2 regions of the Curvivirga sp. genome follow, and region 1 is predicted to be linked to the other one. Evidence: predicted binding sites of a transcription regulator. Region 1 holds the regulator's gene; the other holds the start of a gene.

The links. Region 1 encodes LexA, which represses DNA repair genes until DNA is damaged. Its sites were predicted from a motif close to ATGTTCTANTTTGGTTC; they were not measured.
Region 2: the regulator LexA is predicted to act here: its motif matches at 6,744-6,760, upstream of recA (recombinase RecA).

What each region holds. Positions count from the first base shown of each region.
Region 1 is NZ_CBDCOT010000008.1:142,167-152,409, forward strand. It holds gene ACOQOA_RS03295 (anthranilate synthase component II) at 1-513, shown strand, start outside; gene trpD (anthranilate phosphoribosyltransferase) at 551-1,573, shown strand; gene trpC (indole-3-glycerol phosphate synthase TrpC) at 1,573-2,370, shown strand; gene moaC (cyclic pyranopterin monophosphate synthase MoaC) at 2,381-2,857, shown strand; gene glp (gephyrin-like molybdotransferase Glp) at 2,873-4,090, shown strand; gene lexA (transcriptional repressor LexA) at 4,295-4,990, shown strand; gene ACOQOA_RS03325 (ComEC/Rec2 family competence protein) at 5,007-7,199, opposite strand; gene gltX (glutamate--tRNA ligase) at 7,365-8,750, shown strand; gene gltA (citrate synthase) at 8,946-10,243, shown strand, end outside.
Region 2 is NZ_CBDCOT010000009.1:2,018,289-2,028,531, reverse strand. It holds gene sppA (signal peptide peptidase SppA) at 1-378, shown strand, start outside; gene ACOQOA_RS15045 (AAA family ATPase) at 418-1,263, opposite strand; gene ACOQOA_RS15040 (cyclic nucleotide-gated ion channel) at 1,335-2,510, opposite strand; gene alaS (alanine--tRNA ligase) at 2,625-5,282, opposite strand; gene recA (recombinase RecA) at 5,558-6,658, opposite strand; gene ACOQOA_RS15025 (ATP-binding protein) at 6,870-9,059, opposite strand; gene flhB (flagellar biosynthesis protein FlhB) at 9,059-10,165, opposite strand; gene ACOQOA_RS15015 (flagellar biosynthetic protein FliR) at 10,172-10,243, opposite strand, start outside.

The DNA of each region.
Region 1 (10,243 bases):
GATTTAGGTGCAGAAACAGTAGTTCATCGTAATGATGCCCTTACCGTTGATGAGGCTATGGCTCTTCAGCCTGATGGAATTGTCATTTCTCCTGGTCCCTGTGATCCAGAACGTGCAGGTATCTGTTTGGATTTGATCAAGGCAGCTGCAGGTAAAATCCCTTTAATGGGAGTTTGTCTTGGGCTCCAATCAATAGGTCAGGCTTTCGGGGGTAAGATCATCCGTTTATCACCTCCAATGCATGGTAAAGTTTCAACGGTTTTGCATGATAATAAAGGTGTATTTAAAGGCGTGAATAGTAGTGTTCCATGTACACGCTATCATAGTTTGGTGGTGGAAAAAGAAACCCTGCCCGATTGTCTGGAAATTACGGCAGAGACTGAAGATGGAGTTATTATGGGGCTTCAACATCGTGATTACGAGTTGCATGGCGTTCAATTTCATCCGGAAAGCATTGCCTCTGAAGGTGGGCATACAATTTTGCAAAACTTCATTAACATTACGAAACAATAAAAATCGTTATATAGTAATAGAGAGATCGGATCAGAAAATGGATATGCCTGATTTCAAACATTTTGTGAAAAAGATTGCGAACAATGAGACCCTTAATGTTGATGAGGCTGCCCAAGCTTTTGATATTATGATGTCTGGTGATGCGACACCTTCACAAATGGGCGCTTTTCTCATGGGTTTAAAGCTTCGCGGTGAAACGCAAGATGAAATCACAGGCGCAGTAAAAACCATGCGTGCGAAGGCTCATATTGTGTCAGCTCCTGACGGTGCAATTGACATTGTAGGCACTGGTGGTGATATGGCTCACACCCTTAATATCTCAACCGCTACGGCCATTGTGGTAGCTGGTTCTGGTGTGACCGTCGCAAAACATGGTAATCGTGCCTCTTCATCAAAATCCGGCACAGCTGATGCTTTGGCTTGCCTTGGCTTGGACTTAGATACAGATTTTGAGAATGTTGAAAAAGCAATGCGCGAAGCCAATATTGGTTTCTTGATGGCACAACGTCATCATGGAGCAATGCGTAACGTGGGACCAACCCGCATTGAAATGGGCGTGCCCACAATCTTTAATTTACTTGGCCCATTATCAAACCCAGCTCTTGTAAAACGCTATATGATTGGTACTTATCGCGCTGATACTATTGATCTAATGGCGCAAACGCTTGGTGATTTAGGGGCAGAACATGCATGGGTTGTTCATGGTGCGGATGGCTTGGATGAATTAAGCACAACTGGAACATCCCAGATTTGTGAATACAAAGATGGTAGATTAAACAGGTTTGAAATGCATCCTTCTGATGTTGGTTTGAATGAAGTTACACTTGAAGACCTACGTGGTGGGACGCCTGAGGAAAATGCCGCTGCGATCACCCGATTGTTAGATGGTGAAAATGGTGCATATCGCGACGTTGTTCTATATAACGCGGCAGCATCTTTGGTTGTTGCTGGTAAGGCAGATGACATGAAAAACGGTATCTCAATTGCCTCTGCCTCCATTGACAATGGTCAGGCAAAAGCTGCTTTAGCAAAACTCGTAGAAATCGCAGGATTAAAATAATGAGCGACGTACTCGCAAATATTTGTGTAGAAAAACAAAAACATATAACATCTTGTAAAAGTAAAATCTCAGAAAATGAGATGATGCAATTGTCAAAAACTGCCTTACCTGTGCGTGGCTTTTACAATGCATTAAAAGCAAAAGCAGATAGTGATGAATATGGATTGATAGCCGAGATTAAGAAAGCGTCCCCATCCAAAGGGTTGATCCGTGAAGATTTTCATCCAGCTGAACTCGCTCAAGCGTATGAAGCAGGCGGTGCGACTTGTTTATCTATCTTAACTGATCAACCATACTTCCAAGGTCACGAAGATTTTTTGAAATCTGCACGCGAGGCATGTCAACTCCCCGTTCTTCGCAAAGACTTTATGTTGGATCCTTATCAAATATATGAAGCCCGCGCGATCAACGCTGATTGTATATTGCTGATTATGGCCTGCTTATCTGATAGTCAAGCATTGGAGCTAGAAACAGTTGCACATGACCTAAATATGGATGTGTTAATTGAAGTTCATAATGCTGAGGAATTGGAACGTGCGATGAAGTTAAAGTCCCCATTAATGGGCGTAAACAATCGCAATTTGAAAACTCTGGATATTGATTTAGCAACAACCGAAGAATTGGCTTCCACCGTATTGGATGATGGCCGTCTTTTAGTCGCTGAAAGTGGCCTCTATTCACATGATGATCTTTTACGCATGTCGAAAATTGGCGCAAGCTGTTTCTTAGTTGGTGAATCTTTAATGCGAAAAGAAGATGTTACATCAGCAACTAAAGCCTTACTTGGTGCGGCTTAAAGGAAGTTATATGTCAAATTTAACGCATATTGATCAAGATGGTAATGCTGTAATGGTGGATGTTTCACCAAAAGAGGTTACAGAACGTATTGCAACTGCACGTGGTCAGGTCTCGATGTCACCAGAAACATTAAACTTAATTAAGGTCGGTGATGTAAAAAAAGGAGACCCTTTAACAGTTGCCCAACTTGCCGGCATCATGGGGGCAAAGAAAACACCGGATCTTATTCCTTTATGCCATCCCCTCGCCCTAACATCTGTAAAAGTCACGTTGGAGCTTAATGAGCAAGATTATGCTGTTGATATTGAGGCAACTTGTAAGCTTAAAGGGCGCACAGGTGTTGAGATGGAAGCCTTAACAGCAGTTTCTGTAGCTGCTTTAACTGTATATGACATGTTGAAAGCCGCTGAAAAATCAATGCAAATTACTAATATTCGTCTCGTTCACAAGGCGGGCGGTAAGTCGGGCGATTATACGGCTCAATAGTTATCGGATATATTCATGCTCTCAGTAAAAGACGCTCAATCTAATATTCTTAACAATATTGAAACCATGCCCGCGGAGCAAATTCCGTTAACAGAAGCCGTTGGTCGTGTTCTAGCAGAAGATTTGAGCGCACGTCGCACCCAGCCACCCATGGATGTTTCTGCGATGGATGGATACGCTGTTAAACATACTGATATTCAATCTGTACCGACAACCCTTTCTGTTGCTGGCGAAGCGCCAGCAGGTGGCTCTTACAATGCTGAAGTAAAATCCGGTGAAGCTATACGTATCTTTACAGGCGGGCCCGTCCCCAAAGGTGCTGATTGTATCGTAATACAAGAGAATACTGAACGTGAGGGTGAGCAAGTAACTATCCTTCAATCAGAACCGGAAGGACGTTTTATTCGCCCAGCCGGCCTCGACTTTGCTGAAGGTGATATACTATTGCAAAAAGGGCGTTTGTTAACCGCCCGTGATGTGGCCCTTGCTGCTGCTATGAATCGACCATGGATCATGGTCCATAAGAAACCCACTGTTGCTATTCTTGCCACAGGTGATGAAGTGGTAATGCCAGGTGACCCTGTCGGCCCTAATCAGGTTGTAAGCTCAAATAGTTTGGGTTTAGCTGCTGCAATCAAAACCCTTGGCGGGAAACCAATCTTGCTGGGCGTTGCAAAGGACACCCCTGAAAGTTTGAAAAATATGGCAGCAGGTGCAGCTTCAGCTGATTTGTTAATAACGACAGGTGGTGCATCCGTTGGAGATCACGATCTTATTCGATCCGTTTTAGGTAAAAATGGCCTAGATATTAATTTTTATAAAATTGCTATGCGCCCAGGAAAACCACTAATTTTTGGTCAGCTAAATGGCACGCCAATGTTGGGTTTACCAGGAAATCCCGTATCAACACTTGTTTGTTCAGTGATGTTTGTTGCCCCTGCTCTTGCAAAAATGCTTGGACTACATGCGGAAATCTTTCATTCAAAGAAAATAGCGAAAATTGGTTGTGATCTTGATGAAAATGATCAACGTGAAGATTACCTTCGTTCAGTCGTTGATGTTGGAGACAATGGTGAATTAATTGCAACACCATATTCAAAGCAAGATAGTGCCATGCTTGCAAAATTAGCCAAAGCCCAAGCACTAGTTATTCGCCCACCTTTCGCAAAGGCGATAAAAAAAGGTGATATGGTTGAAGTGTTAGAGTTACCAAATAGCTTACTTTCTCTATAGAAGAGATTGATATTAAAATACAACTTTTCATTACGAAACCAAAATATCAACAAGCGCTTGACAGTATATGCGAACACAAGTAGAACAGTATTAGTTTACAGTTTGTTCTACATAACTACCTATTCTTTACATTTAAATTGATTACCATTTCAATTCATTAAAAGAACAAAATCGTAAAGAATTTGGTAGTCAGGAGAAAATAAAATGCTGACGCGCAAACAATATGATTTATTGCTATTCATTCATGAACGACTTCAGGATTCTGGTGTGTCCCCATCTTTTGATGAAATGAAAGATGCACTTGAACTAAAATCTAAATCCGGTATTCATCGTTTGATTACAGGTTTGGAAGAACGTGGTTTTCTACGCCGTCTTCCCCACCGTGCTCGCGCTCTGGAAGTTATTAAACTCCCTGAAAACACCTCTCCTGAAGAGCTACCTGTCCGTAACCGTCGTGTGGAAAGTATTCGCCGTCAAGAATTAGGGACACGTAAGTCCATGTTGCGCGGCAGCGGTAACTCCGTTCAGTTACAATTATATGGACGTATTGCTGCAGGCACACCTATTGAAGCCTTACGCGATCAATCTATGCTTGTTGAAGTACCTGTGACCTTGCTTGGTAAGGGTGATCATTATGCGCTGGAAGTTGATGGTGATTCAATGATTGAGGCAGGTATCCTTGATGGTGATACAGTTATCATTGAACGCACAGAAACAGCTGTAAATGGCGATATTGTTGTTGCTCTTGTCGAGCATGAAGAGGTGACATTAAAGCGTTTCATCAAAAATGCAGGTCAAATTGAATTGGAACCTGCCAACGCTAAATATCGCACACAGATTTACGGACCGGACCAGGTTGATGTTCAGGGTCGGCTTGTTGGTTTGCTACGTAAATATTAAGATTTTTAAGGGAGCTTCAACTGCTCCCTTTTTTATTTCTGACTAGCTGCCACGGGTAGTTAGATCTATCTTCAAGAACACTTTGAATATCAAGTTCTCCATTAACAGACGAAATCTTATACCCGCCGTTTCTAATTATATCTCCGCGATCAATAACTATGACATCTTTATCGTCGCAATTGATAAAACCAACAGGATAAATCACGATACTATTTGGAATGTCACAAGCTTCTAATGCGTTCGATTTTGATATTGTATAGAAGACTAAATGATCATCTAAGAATAATCGACAGCCATTCTTTGTGCATATATCTTCATTAAAACCAATAAGTATATACTCAATTTTCTTACCTAATGCAGATAGAGGTTGAAATTCATCAATAGCCCACCGGTCCTTCCATTGATCTTTGATGAACTGATGTCGGTTGGAAGTTGTTATATAGGCATCTGATCCATTTAAATAAACTCCGAATAATTGCTCCTGAGACGAAATAAGTATTTCTTTGTCGATAGGTAAATACAGAATCAAGGATGAAAATATGGCGAAAGGTATTGCCAGGAAACGGATTATACTTTTCCATAAACATAACCAAAGGCATGATACTATAATAATAGTTAAAATTGCGGGATTATAGCGGCTGATATGAATAACAGCGCCTTCAAGCTGAGAAACCCATATTGCTATTTCCAAAATAATAGATAGACCAAAGTCCATTCCATATAGCCCGACAGCCTCCAAACCAAATGGCATAAGAATAAATGCCATTAACGCGGAGGGCATTACAATCATCCCCATTAATGGAACTGCAATCAAATTACTTAAAATACCGTAACTCGCCAATTGTCCAAAATGATAGGTAGATAAAGGTGCCGTTGCCAATGTCGCTATGATGGTTGTTATACATAGAAACAGAAAATACCCCATCATTCTTTTAAAATAATTTTGTTGAAGATAAGTATATAAGTCTTTCATATAACTCACTTCATAAACTGAAACCAACCCGATAACCGCAGCAAATGACAATTGGAAACTAGCCGTTAATATTGCTTCTGGATGTATAAGCAGAACAATCAAGGCCGCAAATGAAACAAGACGTAATGAGATAACATTACGATCTAAAACAACTCCAAGAAAAGCCACACTTAACATTAGGAATGCACGCTGACTTGGAATAGTTAAACCCGATAAAAGCATATATCCAAAACACACAAAAATTGCACATATAGCCGCATATTTTTTTGTATTAAAATTCAATACTATTAATGGAATACAAGACCATAACAGTCGCAATCCGCCAAAAACCAAAACAGCTATCAAGCCAAGATGTAATCCTGAGATCGCTAATAAGTGAGCTAATCCAGCATCACGTATAACATCATATGTATGGGAAGTTATCTGGCTACGTTCACCTGTGACTAAAGCCGCCCTTACCCCTGGTAAATTACTATTCTGAAACTGACTCGGTTTTAAAAATTGTTGAGTAACATAATATCTAAAACCAGTTAACTTAGAAGTGAAAACATCCCATAAACCTTGGTTTCTTTGATGTTCTAACAAGGTAATTTTGCTAGTGCTATAACCTATACCACCAATACCTTTGAACCACATGGCTCTAGCAAAATCATAACTACCAGGCGTCGAAGGATTAGGTGGCGGCCGTAAGCTCACTTTCAGGGAGATCCTATCCCCAATCTGTAAATCATTCTCCATATGGGAGGAAGGAATAGAAACTCTTATTTTATGTGGTGTTTGATTGGATATAAATTCTTCACTAACAATATCTGCTATAATTAAACGATACTTATTCTCATACAATTCGATGTTTTGTATATTTCCTTGAATACTCACATGTTTAATTTGCTTTTGAACAACAGGTGCAGCGACCATATAACTACGAAACTCAGTCAATAAAAAACCGATTATTATCAATAATATACTAGATAACCCTAATCTTAAAAGAGAATGCGATTTTTTATAAGTTAAATAAATAAGTAGGATCACAGGAAAAATAACCAAAATACTTTTCCAACCTAAATCACCGGATAAATTCGCGTTAAAATAAAGTAAGATACCAATCCCAAGAAAAACTGGACGCCAAAGACTAACTCGGTTTATTTCAATAGTAATGACGTTAGATACATGTTCATGCAGCGATGAAAACATCCTAAAGTCGAGTATATCTGTAATATACTTATTTGCCTGCAACAATTATCTTCCCCCGTTTAGTTAACTTTACACTACATCAAGAGAAATAATGAAGGAAGACCTAGAGATTATAGAATTCCCCTTTTGCATTTTACTAGATAAATATGCTAAACCCCGCTCTAGAAATTATTTTAATCATTTAAATCCTTCTTCTTTCAGGAAAACATTATGTCTGTAGTCACACGTTTTGCCCCTTCCCCAACCGGTTTTCTTCATATCGGCGGCGCCCGTACAGCCTTGTTTAACTGGCTTTTCGCACGTCACCATGGCGGCAAATACCTTCTACGAATTGAGGATACAGATAAAAAACGCTCAACAGATGAGGCAATTGACGCCATCCTTGATGGCTTAGATTGGCTAGGGTTAGGTGCAGATGATAAGCCAGTTTTTCAAACTCAAAATGCTGATCGCCACGTAGAAGTAGCAAAGCGACTATTGGCGGAAGGTAAAGCATATAACTGTTATTGCTCTCCTGAAGAATTAGCGGAAATGCGTGAAAAAGCCAAAGAAGAAGGTCGTCCTGTAGGATATGATGGTCGATGGCGTGATCGTGCCGCTTCTGAAGCGCCTGAAGGCGTGGATCCAGTCGTGCGTATAAAAATGCCGCGTGAAGGCGAAACAACAATAACAGATGCCGTTCAAGGCTCCGTTATCATAAAAAATGAACAACTAGATGACTTCGTCCTTTTACGTGCAGATGGTACGCCAACTTATATGTTATCCGTGGTTGTAGATGATCATGATATGGGTGTAACTCATATTATTCGAGGTGATGACCATCTCACCAACGCTTTCCGTCAATATCAGTTATATCAAGCTATGGGCTGGGATGTACCGACATTTGGGCATATCCCCCTTATTCACGGTCCAGATGGTGCAAAACTGTCTAAACGCCATGGAGCTTTAGGCGTAGAAGCATATCGCGATGAAATGGGGTATCTACCTGAAGCCCTTAATAATTACCTTCTTCGTCTTGGCTGGAGCCATGGAGATGAAGAAATCATTCCCCAAGACAAAGCAATCGAATGGTTTGATCTTGATGCGGTTGGTAAAGGTGCTTCACGTTTTGACTTTGCCAAGCTAGAAAATCTCAACGGTCATTATATTCGTGAAGCGAGCGAAGAACGTTTGTTAGAACTGATCCTTCCTCATCTCGGAGAAATATCTAATGAAGCAAAAGATTGGATTTTAAATGGAATGGAAGGCCTGAAATCCCGTGCAAAAAACATTTTGGAACTTGCAGATTCAGCCAAGTTTTATGCAACACGCCCTACATTCCCATTAGAAAACCCAAAGGCAGCTAAACTTATTAAAGAAGAAACTCCGGCACTTATGTCCGAAGTTTCTAATTTGCTTGAAGGCCTAGAAAACTGGACCGTTGAAAGTCTCGAAGACGCTTTAAAAGCATTTTCGGAAACTAAAGAATTAGGACTCGGAAAAGTAATGCAACCCATCCGTGCAATTCTTACAGGTTCTAATTCTTCGCCAAGTATGTTTGAAGTAATGTATGTATTTGGCAAAAAAGAGACCATTGAACGTCTAAGAAGCCTATAAGCTGAAACCTGCAGAAATCCTGACATTTTGAATTGATTAAGAAATATTTAATCAATTTCATAGCCTTGGCCCATTGTGCAGCGCAAAATTTTATTATATAAAATATGCAACTAACGACATTGCAAACTTTAAATGCGACCATCCCTGGCCGCATTTTTGCGATGAACATAAACAAAGCTGAGGAGGCCCGAGACGATGAGTCAGGATACTTCTGATAAGAAATTTGTCACACTTACAGACCACGCAACAGGGAAAAGCTATGACTTACCAGTACTAAGCGGTACTGTTGGTCCAGATGTTATTGATATCCGCCGTTTATATGCGGATACAGGCTATTTCACATATGATCCAGGTTTTACATCTACTGGTTCCTGTGATTCCGCGATCACTTATATCGATGGCGATGAAGGCGTGCTATTACATCGTGGATATTCCATTGAAGATTTAGCCGAAAAATCCAGTTTTATGGAAGTGTGCTATCTTCTATTGAATGGCGAATTGCCAAATGTGGATCAGAAAAAAGAGTTTGAACATACTGTAACATATCACTCTATGTTGCATGAGCAGATGATGAACTTCTATCGCGGTTTCCGTCGTGATGCGCATCCTATGGCAATTATGGTTGGCGTTGTAGGCGCCCTATCCTCTTTCTATCATGATAGTACAGATGTTAACGACCCGCATCAGCGTATGGTTGCATCCTATCGTATGATCGCGAAGATGCCGACCATTGCGGCAATGGCATATAAATATTCAATTGGGCAACCTTTTGTATATCCGAAGAACGAGTTGAGCTATGCAGCAAACTTCTTGAATATGACCTTCTCTGTACCGGCAGAGGAATATAAAATCTCTCCGGCTGTTGAACGTGCCATGGATCGTATCTTCATCCTGCATGCCGATCATGAGCAAAACGCATCTACATCTACTGTGCGTATTGCTGGTTCTTCTGGCGCTAACCCATTTGCGTGTATCGCTGCGGGTATTTCTTCTCTCTGGGGACCTGCACATGGTGGTGCAAATGAAGCTGTATTAAATATGCTGAACCAGATTGGTCACAAAGATAATATTCCAGAATTCATTGCGCGCGCAAAAGATAAGAATGATCCATTCCGTCTTATGGGTTTTGGTCATCGTGTTTATAAAAACACCGACCCACGTGCAGGTGTGTTGAAACAATCTTGTCATGAAGTTCTCGAAGAACTTGGCGTTGATGACCCGCTTCTAGAACTCGCAATGGAATTGGAGAAAATCGCACTTGAGGATGAATATTTCGTACAACGTAAATTATTCCCGAATGTAGATTTCTATTCCGGTATTATTTTGAAAGCAATTGGCTTCCCGACAAGTATGTTCACAGTGCTATTTGCTTTGGCACGCACAGTTGGTTGGGTTGCGCAATGGAATGAAATGATTACTGATCCCAATCAGAAAATTGGTCGACCACGTCAGTTGTTCAAAGGTCATGATCGTCGTCCATTTGTTGACAGTAA
Region 2 (10,243 bases), on a different contig from region 1:
AAAGCTGCACAGGATCGCGGTCTTGATGCAACAGAAATCGATGCAGCAGCACGTGGTCGTATATGGACAGGGCAAGAGGCTATTGGAATTAAACTCGTTGATGAATTAGGCGGTTATAAAGAAGCTTTGGATGCTGCCCGCATTGCGTTGGAAACCGAGAAAAATGCAAAACTCAATCTACAAGTTTTTCCAAAACAACCAACACCTGTAGAGCAGATAGAAGCAATCTTTTCTTCAGATGATCCGCTTCGTTACATTTCAATACAGGTCAGTGATCATTTTATTGAACGACAAATCCCTGATTGGGTATTACAGGTCAGAGACCAGTTTACATCACATGGCCTTCTTACTATGCCGATAATGAAAATTAGTGATTAACAAAAAAGCCTCCGAGTATTCCGGAGGCTTTTTTAATTCTTAGCGTTGCTGTCGACGTGCCATAAACGCCAATCGTTCAAAAATATGAACATCTTGTTCATTCTTCAGTAAAGCCCCGTGCATAGGAGGAATAGCTTTACTCGTATCCGTTTCACGCAATGCTTCTGCAGAGATATCTTCTGCCAATAACAGCTTAATCCAATCCAATAATTCTGATGTAGAAGGACGTTTCTTAAGCCCTTGCACCTCACGAATATCATAGAACATGCCTAGGGCTTCTTTCAGCAAGTTTTTCTTAATATCGGGGTAATGGACCTCAACAATATCTTCCATGGTTTCACGATCAGGGAACTGGATATAATGGAAAAAGCAACGACGTAGAAATGCATCTGGCAGTTCTTTTTCATTATTGGATGTAATAATCACGACCGGACGATTAGTTGCCTTCACCATTTGCTTGGTTTCATAGACATAGAATTCCATTCGATCCAATTCCTGCAACAAATCGTTGGGGAATTCGATATCTGCTTTGTCAATTTCATCAATTAACAAGATCGGTGCTTGGTCAGCTTCGAAGGCCTCCCAAAGCTTGCCTTTAACGATATAATTAGAAATATCGTGAACTTTATCTTCGCCTAATTGGCTATCGCGCAATCGACTAACAGCATCATATTCATAAAGGCCTTGTTGCGCGCGGGTTGTCGATTTAATACCCCATTCGATCAATGGACGCCCTAAACTCTTGGCGACTTCCTGCGCTAACACTGTTTTACCGGTACCAGGTTCTCCTTTCACCAATAAAGGGCGTTGCAACGTAATAGCCGCATTTACAGCAATGGTTAAATCATCAGTAGCCACATAAGAGTCTGTCCCCTCAAAACGCATGGCATATACTCCCATCCAATAAAATTTCTCTTGTATGAAACCTAGTCAGTCCCAAGCGGTTGGACAAGAGGCTAAATCTCGGAAATTTCCTCATCAAACCAGTGACGTCGGTTGTGGGCCTTTTCTAATATCTTCTCTTTTACTAGTGGGTGACGTGCGAGCAATTCTTCAAAACTACGTCGTCCCATTTCCAAAAGTTGCACTTCATCCAATGTCACAAATGTGGTTGAGGTTAATCCGCCATGTAAAATTCCAAGTTCGCCAAAGTAATCCCCATTTTTAAGGATTTCTGTTCCTTTAGGTAACTCGGCTTCCACATGACCGGAAACAACAAAGAACACCCGATCCGCTTTTACATTTTTACGAAGGATCAAATAATTTGACTGCAATGTAACTGGTTTCACTTCGCGAGAGACATCTAACACTTCTTTGGCTGATAGGCTGGCAAAGATAGGATTTTGCGCAATCATCTGCCATTGCACCTGAAAACCACGGCGCCGTAATTCTTCTGAAAAGCCGGATGCCATGATACCAGCCCAAAGACCGAAAACCCCGATCCCCATAAGCATCACAAATCCACCAACAATCTTACCTGTTAATGTGATCGGCGTAACATCTCCATATCCAACAGTGGTCAATGTTGCCATGGCCCACCACATGGATGAAGGTATAGACCCAAATGCATCAGGTTGAATATGGCCTTCCACTGCATAAATAACTGAAGATGCAAGAAATAAAACAACAAGCCCGATCATTAGGGCGGAGAATATAGCACGCTTTTCGGCATGTAAGACAGTACCCATGATCTGCATAGCTGGGGAATAACGAACCAGTTTCATAATGCGTAAAACCCGGAAAATGCGCAGATAACGCATATCTGCCAAACCAACAAAGCCAAATAAGAAGAAATATAAGGGAAGGATCGCCAAAAGATCGACAATCATAATTGGCTTAAAAATACATTTAAATCGCGCCTTCCACGAAGGAAGATCAATATTTTCAGGATTATCTACACAAACCCATATGCGTGCTAAATATTCTGCGGTAAACACAATCACGGAGAATATCTCAATCGCAACCCACAAGGTCTGATACTTTAGCGCCCAACTGTGAATTGAAGAAAGTGTTAAGGCCGCAATATTCACTAAAATCAGTGAAATCAGAATGCCATCAATAATACGTCCAGCAAGACTGGCTTGCCCCCAACCTTCTAGTAATAAAAACAATCTTTTACGTAATATACTCATAGATAGGGATCATAGAATAATCAAAAATTCGTGCAACTAAATTCCCTTAAAGAAAAACCGGGAATAGCTCTTCCTATTCCCGGCTCACCTAAATTCATCTGAAAATAAAATTAATTAGCCTGCTAAACCAGCCTCAATCGCTGATACCGCAGCATCAGCAGCATGACCGTCAGGACCACCGGCTTGCGCCATATCAGGGCGGCCACCACCGCCTTTACCACCCATTGCAGCTGAACCAAGACGTACTAAATCCACAGCGGAAAACTTATCTGTTAAGTCATCAGTAACCCCAACAACAATAGAGCCTTTACCATCAGAAACCGATACGGCTGCGATAACACCAGATTTAATCTCTTTTTTCATTGCATCGACCAAAGGTTTTAACTCTTTTGCCGGAATATCTGAAAGTACGCGTCCAAGATAATTAACGCCATTTACTTCCTTAGCTTCTTGTTTGTTAGAAGAACCACCACCGCTTACAGCCAATTTCTGGCGAAGATCAGCAACTTCTTTCTCTAACTTCTTCCGTTCTTCAATCAAGTTATACACTCGATCAGCAACATCTAATGGTTTAGCTTTCAGGACAGCAGCCATCTCACCTAACTTCGCATCATGTGAATTCACATAATCCATAGCGGCCTGACCTGTTAGACATTCGATACGACGCACACCTGCAGCAACAGCTGTTTCATTCGAAATCTTAAAGAAACCAATATCACCTGTGCGTTCAACATGGGTGCCGCCACAAAGTTCTGTTGAATAGACACCAGATTTTGTTTCGGCATCCGAACTCCCCATTGAAACCACGCGAACTTCTTCACCGTATTTCTCACCAAATAGCGCCATCGCGCCTTCTTCAATAGCCGCATCTGGTGTCATTTGACGAGTTGCAACAGAGGAGTTTTCACGGATTTGACGGTTTACGATATTTTCAACTTCAGAAATTTCTTCTGCAGTCATCGCTTTTTGATGCGCAAAGTCAAACCGCATTCCCTCAGCCGCGACCAAAGAACCTTTCTGAGTTACATGATCACCTAAGACGCGTCTTAATGCTTCATGTGCCAAGTGAGTCACGGAATGATTTGCTTTTAGTTTCGTACGGCGATCACCATCAACTAACATGTCGAGGCTTTCACCAACCTTAAAGTTACCTTTGGTCACTTCACCAACATGAACATGAAGACCATCTACCTTCTTCAAAGTATCGGATACTTTAAACTCCGCCCCATCAGCAGAAAGAATGACACCCATATCACCCATCTGACCACCAGATTCACCATAAAACGGGGTTTGGTTCGCCAACAAGCTTACTTTATCGCCTTGTTTTGCTTCCTGTACAGGTTTGCCATCAGCAACGATCGCAGAAACGACACCTTCCGCTCGCTCAGTTTCATAGCCTAAGAATTCACTCGCGCCAGTTTCTTCTTTTACTTCAAACCAAACTGTTTCTGTTGTTTGATCACCAGATCCAGCCCAAGCAGCACGCGCTTTAGCTTTTTGCTCAGCCATTGCTTCATCAAAACCAGCTTGATCAACAGTACGTCCCTGACCACGAAGGATATCTTGGGTTAGATCCAATGGGAAACCATATGTGTCATATAAAGTGAAAGCCACATCGCCACGAAGGGCTTCTTTATCCCCAAGCTTATCTGTTTCACCTTCAAGCAAACGCAAACCTTTTTCCAAGGTACGACCGAAACGCTGTTCTTCCAGTTTTAATGTTTCGGTGATCAAGGATTCCGCACGTTTCAATTCGCCAAAATGACCACCCATTTTGGAAATTAGAGATGGTACCAATTTGTGAACTAGTGGATCACGTGCCCCTAGCAAATATGCATGGCGCATTGCACGACGCATAATACGACGTAATACATACCCACGTCCTTCATTGGAAGGCAATACGCCATCTGCAATCAAGAAGGAAGATGCACGTAAGTGATCGGCAATAACTTTATGGGAAGCTGCTTGATCACCATCTGCGTCAACACCTGTTAAATCCGCACATGTTTCAATGATCGCACGGAAGATATCGATGTCATAGTTGTTATGCTTGCCTTGTAACAAAGCAGCAATACGCTCCAATCCCATTCCTGTATCAATAGATGGATTAGGTAGATCAACACGGTTACCTGGTTCGATCTGTTCATACTGCATAAAGACCAAATTCCAGATTTCGATAAAACGATCGCCATCCTCTTCTGGACTTCCTGGAGGACCACCCCAAATATGATCGCCATGATCATAGAAAATTTCTGTACATGGGCCGCATGGGCCAGTGTCACCCATTTGCCAGAAATTGTCAGATGTTGGGATACGAATGATTTTATCATCAGACAAACCAGCAATCTTACGCCATAGACCTGCTGCTTCTTCATCTTCGGAATAGACCGTTACCAACAACTTATCTTGTGGAATATCGAAACCTTTGGTTACCAGATTCCAAGCCATCTCGATTGCTTGGTCTTTGAAATAATCCCCAAAGGAAAAATTCCCCAACATTTCAAAGAAAGTATGATGGCGTGCTGTATAGCCCACATTCTCGAGATCGTTATGCTTACCACCTGCGCGCACACATTTTTGAGAAGTCGTCGCACGTTTATAGTCGCGTGTTTCCGCGCCTGTGAAGACATTCTTAAACTGCACCATTCCGGCATTGGTAAACATCAATGTCGGATCATTACGTGGTACCAGCGGAGAGGAATCCACCACTGCATGTTCATTCTTTTCAAAATAGTTCAAAAAGGTTGAACGAATGTCATTAGCTGTTGTCATTTTTCTACCTGACTCAAAAATCTTATTTTCAAATATAGAGCTCTATCGCTCTGACAAATTTGCCTAGTAAATTGGTTTAGTAGTTTGATACTGATCTAGCGCGGACAAGCAAGAAAAAAGACACTTTTAAATCCCAATCAACGCTTAAAAAACATTTTTTCTAAAACTATGACAAATTTGTAAGCTTTCACAAACGGTCCTAACTATAAGCATCAAAGAAAAAGCCCTGTGGTTTTAACGCACAGGGCTTTAAATTTCATTAAATCATATTTGATTTATTTTGTTGGATCATCATCCGGATTCAAGTTGGCGTCAGCCTTCTCTGAATCAGATGGCCCCTCCAACATAGCACTGTCCAAAATACCTGCATTCTCACGAACCTTACGCTCAATCTCATTGGTCATATCCATATTTTCGCGCAAGAAATTCTTGGCATTCTCACGCCCTTGACCGATACGTTGACCATTATAGGAGAACCAAGCGCCAGATTTATCAACGATCCCCGCATTCACACCGAGGTCCAGAATTTCACCCATTTTGGAAATACCTTCACCATACATGATATCGAATTCAATAACGCGGAATGGCGGTGCGACCTTATTTTTTACAACCTTCACTCTGGTTTGATTACCTGTTACGTCATCACGATCTTTTACCTGACCGATACGACGAATATCCAAACGTACTGATGCATAGAATTTCAGCGCATTACCACCTGTTGTGGTTTCAGGGTTACCAAACATCACACCAATTTTCATACGAATTTGGTTGATGAAGATCACCATACAATTAGAACGATTGATGGAGCCTGTTAATTTACGAAGTGCTTGAGACATCAAACGCGCTTGAAGACCAACATGGGTATCCCCCATCTCACCTTCTAATTCTGCACGTGGCACCAATGCGGCAACGGAATCTACAACCAAAACATCAATAGCACCAGAACGTACCAATGTATCTGCAATTTCCAACGCTTGCTCACCCGCATCTGGTTGAGAGATCAACAACTCATCAACATCAACACCAAGTTTCTTGGCATAAGCAGGATCCAGCGCGTGTTCAGCATCAACAAAGGCACAAGTACCACCAGCTTTCTGAGCTTCCGCAACACAATGTAACGCCAATGTTGTCTTACCCGAACTTTCTGGACCGAAAACCTCAATGATACGTCCCTTAGGAAGTCCACCAATACCTAATGCGATATCCAACCCGAGAGAGCCTGTAGAAATAGCCTCAACATCCAAATGTTGCTGCTGGCCCAATTTCATCACGGAACCTTTACCAAAAGAGCGCTCAATCTGACTCAGCGCAGCTTCTAATGCTTTTTGCTTATCCATAGTATCTTTATCCACTAAACGTAATTGCGGTTGCGACATTGCTTCATTCCCTTTTCTCATAGGCTTTCCCCTGTTGCAACGGGCTTCATCTAAACGCAATGTGCCGCAAATGTTCTCATTACGCAAGTTCTTTTTTTATTCTCATTAAATATCATTAATTTTCAATGTTATAGAAATATGTTCTCTTTAATAATACTAATTATTTACTAGATGTTCTCATTAAAGATTCCAAATAAGAATCTGTTCTTTTCTATCCAAGAGGTAAATTCTTATAATCATCATCCGGTGTTTCGACCGAATCGACGGCTTCCTTTACTCGTGTCGCTAATTGTTTCAAGCTGAATGGTTTTGGAAGAAAGTAGATATGGGCTAAATTAGATAAATCTGCTGCAACTGTCTCTCTGGTATATCCAGAGATGCATATAACTGGAATTTCGGGAAATCGTTGGCGTGTAACATGAATAACTTCGACACCGCTCACTTTTGGCATCATCATATCAGTAACAAGTAAATCAAATTTTTCTTCTTGTTCTTCTAACAAGGTAAGAGCAACCTCCCCGGAACGCGCCTCCGTTACACGATATCCCTTAGAACGCAAAGCCCGCGCCGCGAATAATCTTACCGCATCTTCGTCCTCAACCAGTAAAATGGAACCGCCTCCTGTATTGTCTTGTTCGGCAATATCTTCCAGCAACGTATCGTCCATTTCTTCTTCTGACGCATCTATTTTCGGCAGGTAAATAACGAAAGTCGTTCCTTTATTTTCACCGGAACTATGCACATAAATATAACCTTTTGCTTGTCGTACAGCTCCGAAAACCATTGATAACCCTAGTCCAGTTCCTTCACCTACATCTTTAGTTGTAAAGAAGGGGTCAAAAATCTTACTGAGGTTCTCCTTCGTTATGCCAATCCCGGTATCTGCAACACTAATACTGATATAATCGCCGGCAGGCATTATCTCATCACGTATCGGATAAGGTTTCTTGGCAGTAAATTGATCTGTCTGGATAGACAGACGTCCTCCTTGAGGCATTGCATCACGTGCATTCACAGCTAAGTTAATGATCATTTGCTCAAATTGTACCTGATCAAATTTCACCCGCCCTAAATCGCGTCCATGCAAAACATCCAACTCAATGTTGTCCCCTATTAAACGATTTAACAAAGAGGAAATTTCTGAGAAAATGTCGACTATATTAAGATTTCGTGGTTCCACTTCTTCACGCCGGGAAAAAGCCAAAAGCTGACGAACCAATCCCGCAGCACGATTAGCATTTTGTTTGATTTGCATCGTGTCTACAAAAGACGCATCACCAGGGCGGTGACGGAGAAGTAACAGATCACAAAAGCCTATAATTGCCGTCAACATATTATTGAAATCATGTGCGACGCCGCCAGCTAGCTGACCGACCGCTTGCATCTTCTGTGATTGTGTAAACTGACTTTCAAGACGCATTCTTTCAGTTACGTCAGTCATACTGACAAGAAGTTCTGCATCACGTTTCTGACTATCAACCGATCGTAATACATTTATAGAAAACACTGTTTCCATACTGTTTTTCATACGAACATCTATACTATGTGCAGGAACGTTCTTATCTTCGAAGAATTGTTTTAGATAATCCTCCAACTTAGTCTGATCTTCAGGATGAAATGCTTCTATACAACTACTTCCTTTTGCATAAAACTCACCAAAGGCTTCACGCGCACTAGGATTCATCTCTTGCAAAATGAGGTCAAAATTACAGCTAAAAAGGCCAAATGGCGCATTTTCCATAAACTCATTTAGGAAATCCAAACGCTTGCGGGAGTTATAATACTTTTGAGACTCTTTGGATTCTGGTAAACACGACCATATTAACGTACCTCTATCATCAAATGGAGAAACCCTCATAAGCATTCGTGGATGACCCAATTGATGTGAAGACTGAATCAGGAACTCTAATTGTCCCTCACGGTCCAGTCGCGCCTGTAATTCTTCCAAGCTTACGGTCTTAAGATCCAGATCATATACCTCACTATCTTCCAATAAATCGAAGGGACGATGTTCATAATTCGGTATATTTCTTTGGAGAACTTCTATAACGGGAAAGAACAATTCTCGAAATCTATCATTTACAAATTCAAGTTGTCCTTTGGTATTTTCTAATGCAAAGGAGAACTCAAAAAACTCTTCCTGCTTGTTATGCAACAATAATTCACACTGTATTTGCGAAAGCTCACGACTCAGCCGCCTATTTTGAAACAAGAAAAATAGACCACCTAAAAATACAGAGGCAATAACGACAAAGATTACGGCATATTTTGTACCTTCCAGATGTAAGAAAAATCCCACTGCAAGGCACAAAGATATTACCCCCATCAATACAAGTAAGTCATGCCAATAGGAATGTTTAGCCGGTCGCGTATTCTCAGATTTCGATAATACGCGTTTCATTACAATCTCGCTTGTTCAGGCTTACCCATGCGTCCCTTTGTCTTACCGCGTGAACGTAAATTGTAAACGTAAGAAATAACTTCAGCGACAGGCTTATAATGTTCTTCAGGAATATATTCATCCACTTCGGCAGTCGCATATAAAGCACGCGCCAGAGGCGGATTCTCCACCATTGGAATTTCATTTTCCTCAGCGATTTCACGAATGCGCGCAGCGATGACATCTTGCCCCTTGGCCAATACCTTTGGAGCATCCATTGCATCTTGATCATATGCCAACGCTACCGCGAAATGTGTCGGGTTCGTCACCACAACATCTGCCTGAGGCACTGCCTGAATCATACGCTCAGCAGCACGTTGCATTCGAATTTGGCGAATTCGACCTTTTACTTGTGGGTCGCCTTCGACGTTTTTAAATTCCTCTTTTACCTCTTGTTTTGTCATGCGCAATTGCTTTTTGTGTTGATATCGCTGAAAAACCAAATCCCCAATTGCGATTACAAACAAGATCAGCAAAACAACCGTCATTACCTTCAAAAGTAGGATATAAATTTCCCGAGGTAAAAACGCGACGTCAATTCCCGGCATTGCCTGTAACACTCCCAAATCAGGGATCAGTGTGATAACGCCTGCAGAACCAATCACGATGAGCTTGATAATATTCTTTACAAACTCAACAAGTTGTTTGGCATTGAAGTATTTTTTAGCTCCCTTAATAGGATCAAGTTTACTAAATTTTGGCTTAATACTTTCAAGAGAGATTTTTAAGCCAAACTGTCCAACATTCCCCATGAATGCCAGTATCAAAAAACCAAGGATCGGCCAGAGTATGATAAGTAAAACACTACCAATCACATCGAAGAGAAAATCTTTCAAATCGGTACTATGAAAAGGAACTTGATGCGCCTGAGCTATAAAAACCACTAATTTATCTCGAATGGCACCCGCAACATATGGACCAGACGCCCCAATAATCAGGGCTACACCTAACAACATTAACCACGTGGTCAACTCTTTACTATTGGCCACAGTACCTTTTTCTCGCGCTTTTTGAAGTTTGCGCGCAGTGGGTTCTTCCGACTTTTCACCATCATCACCGTCAGCCATGACTTCTTAACTCACTACAACAAAGGGGGCTATTGTTTCTGTAAAGTAACGCATAAACCAAAGTATAACCGAAGAAAT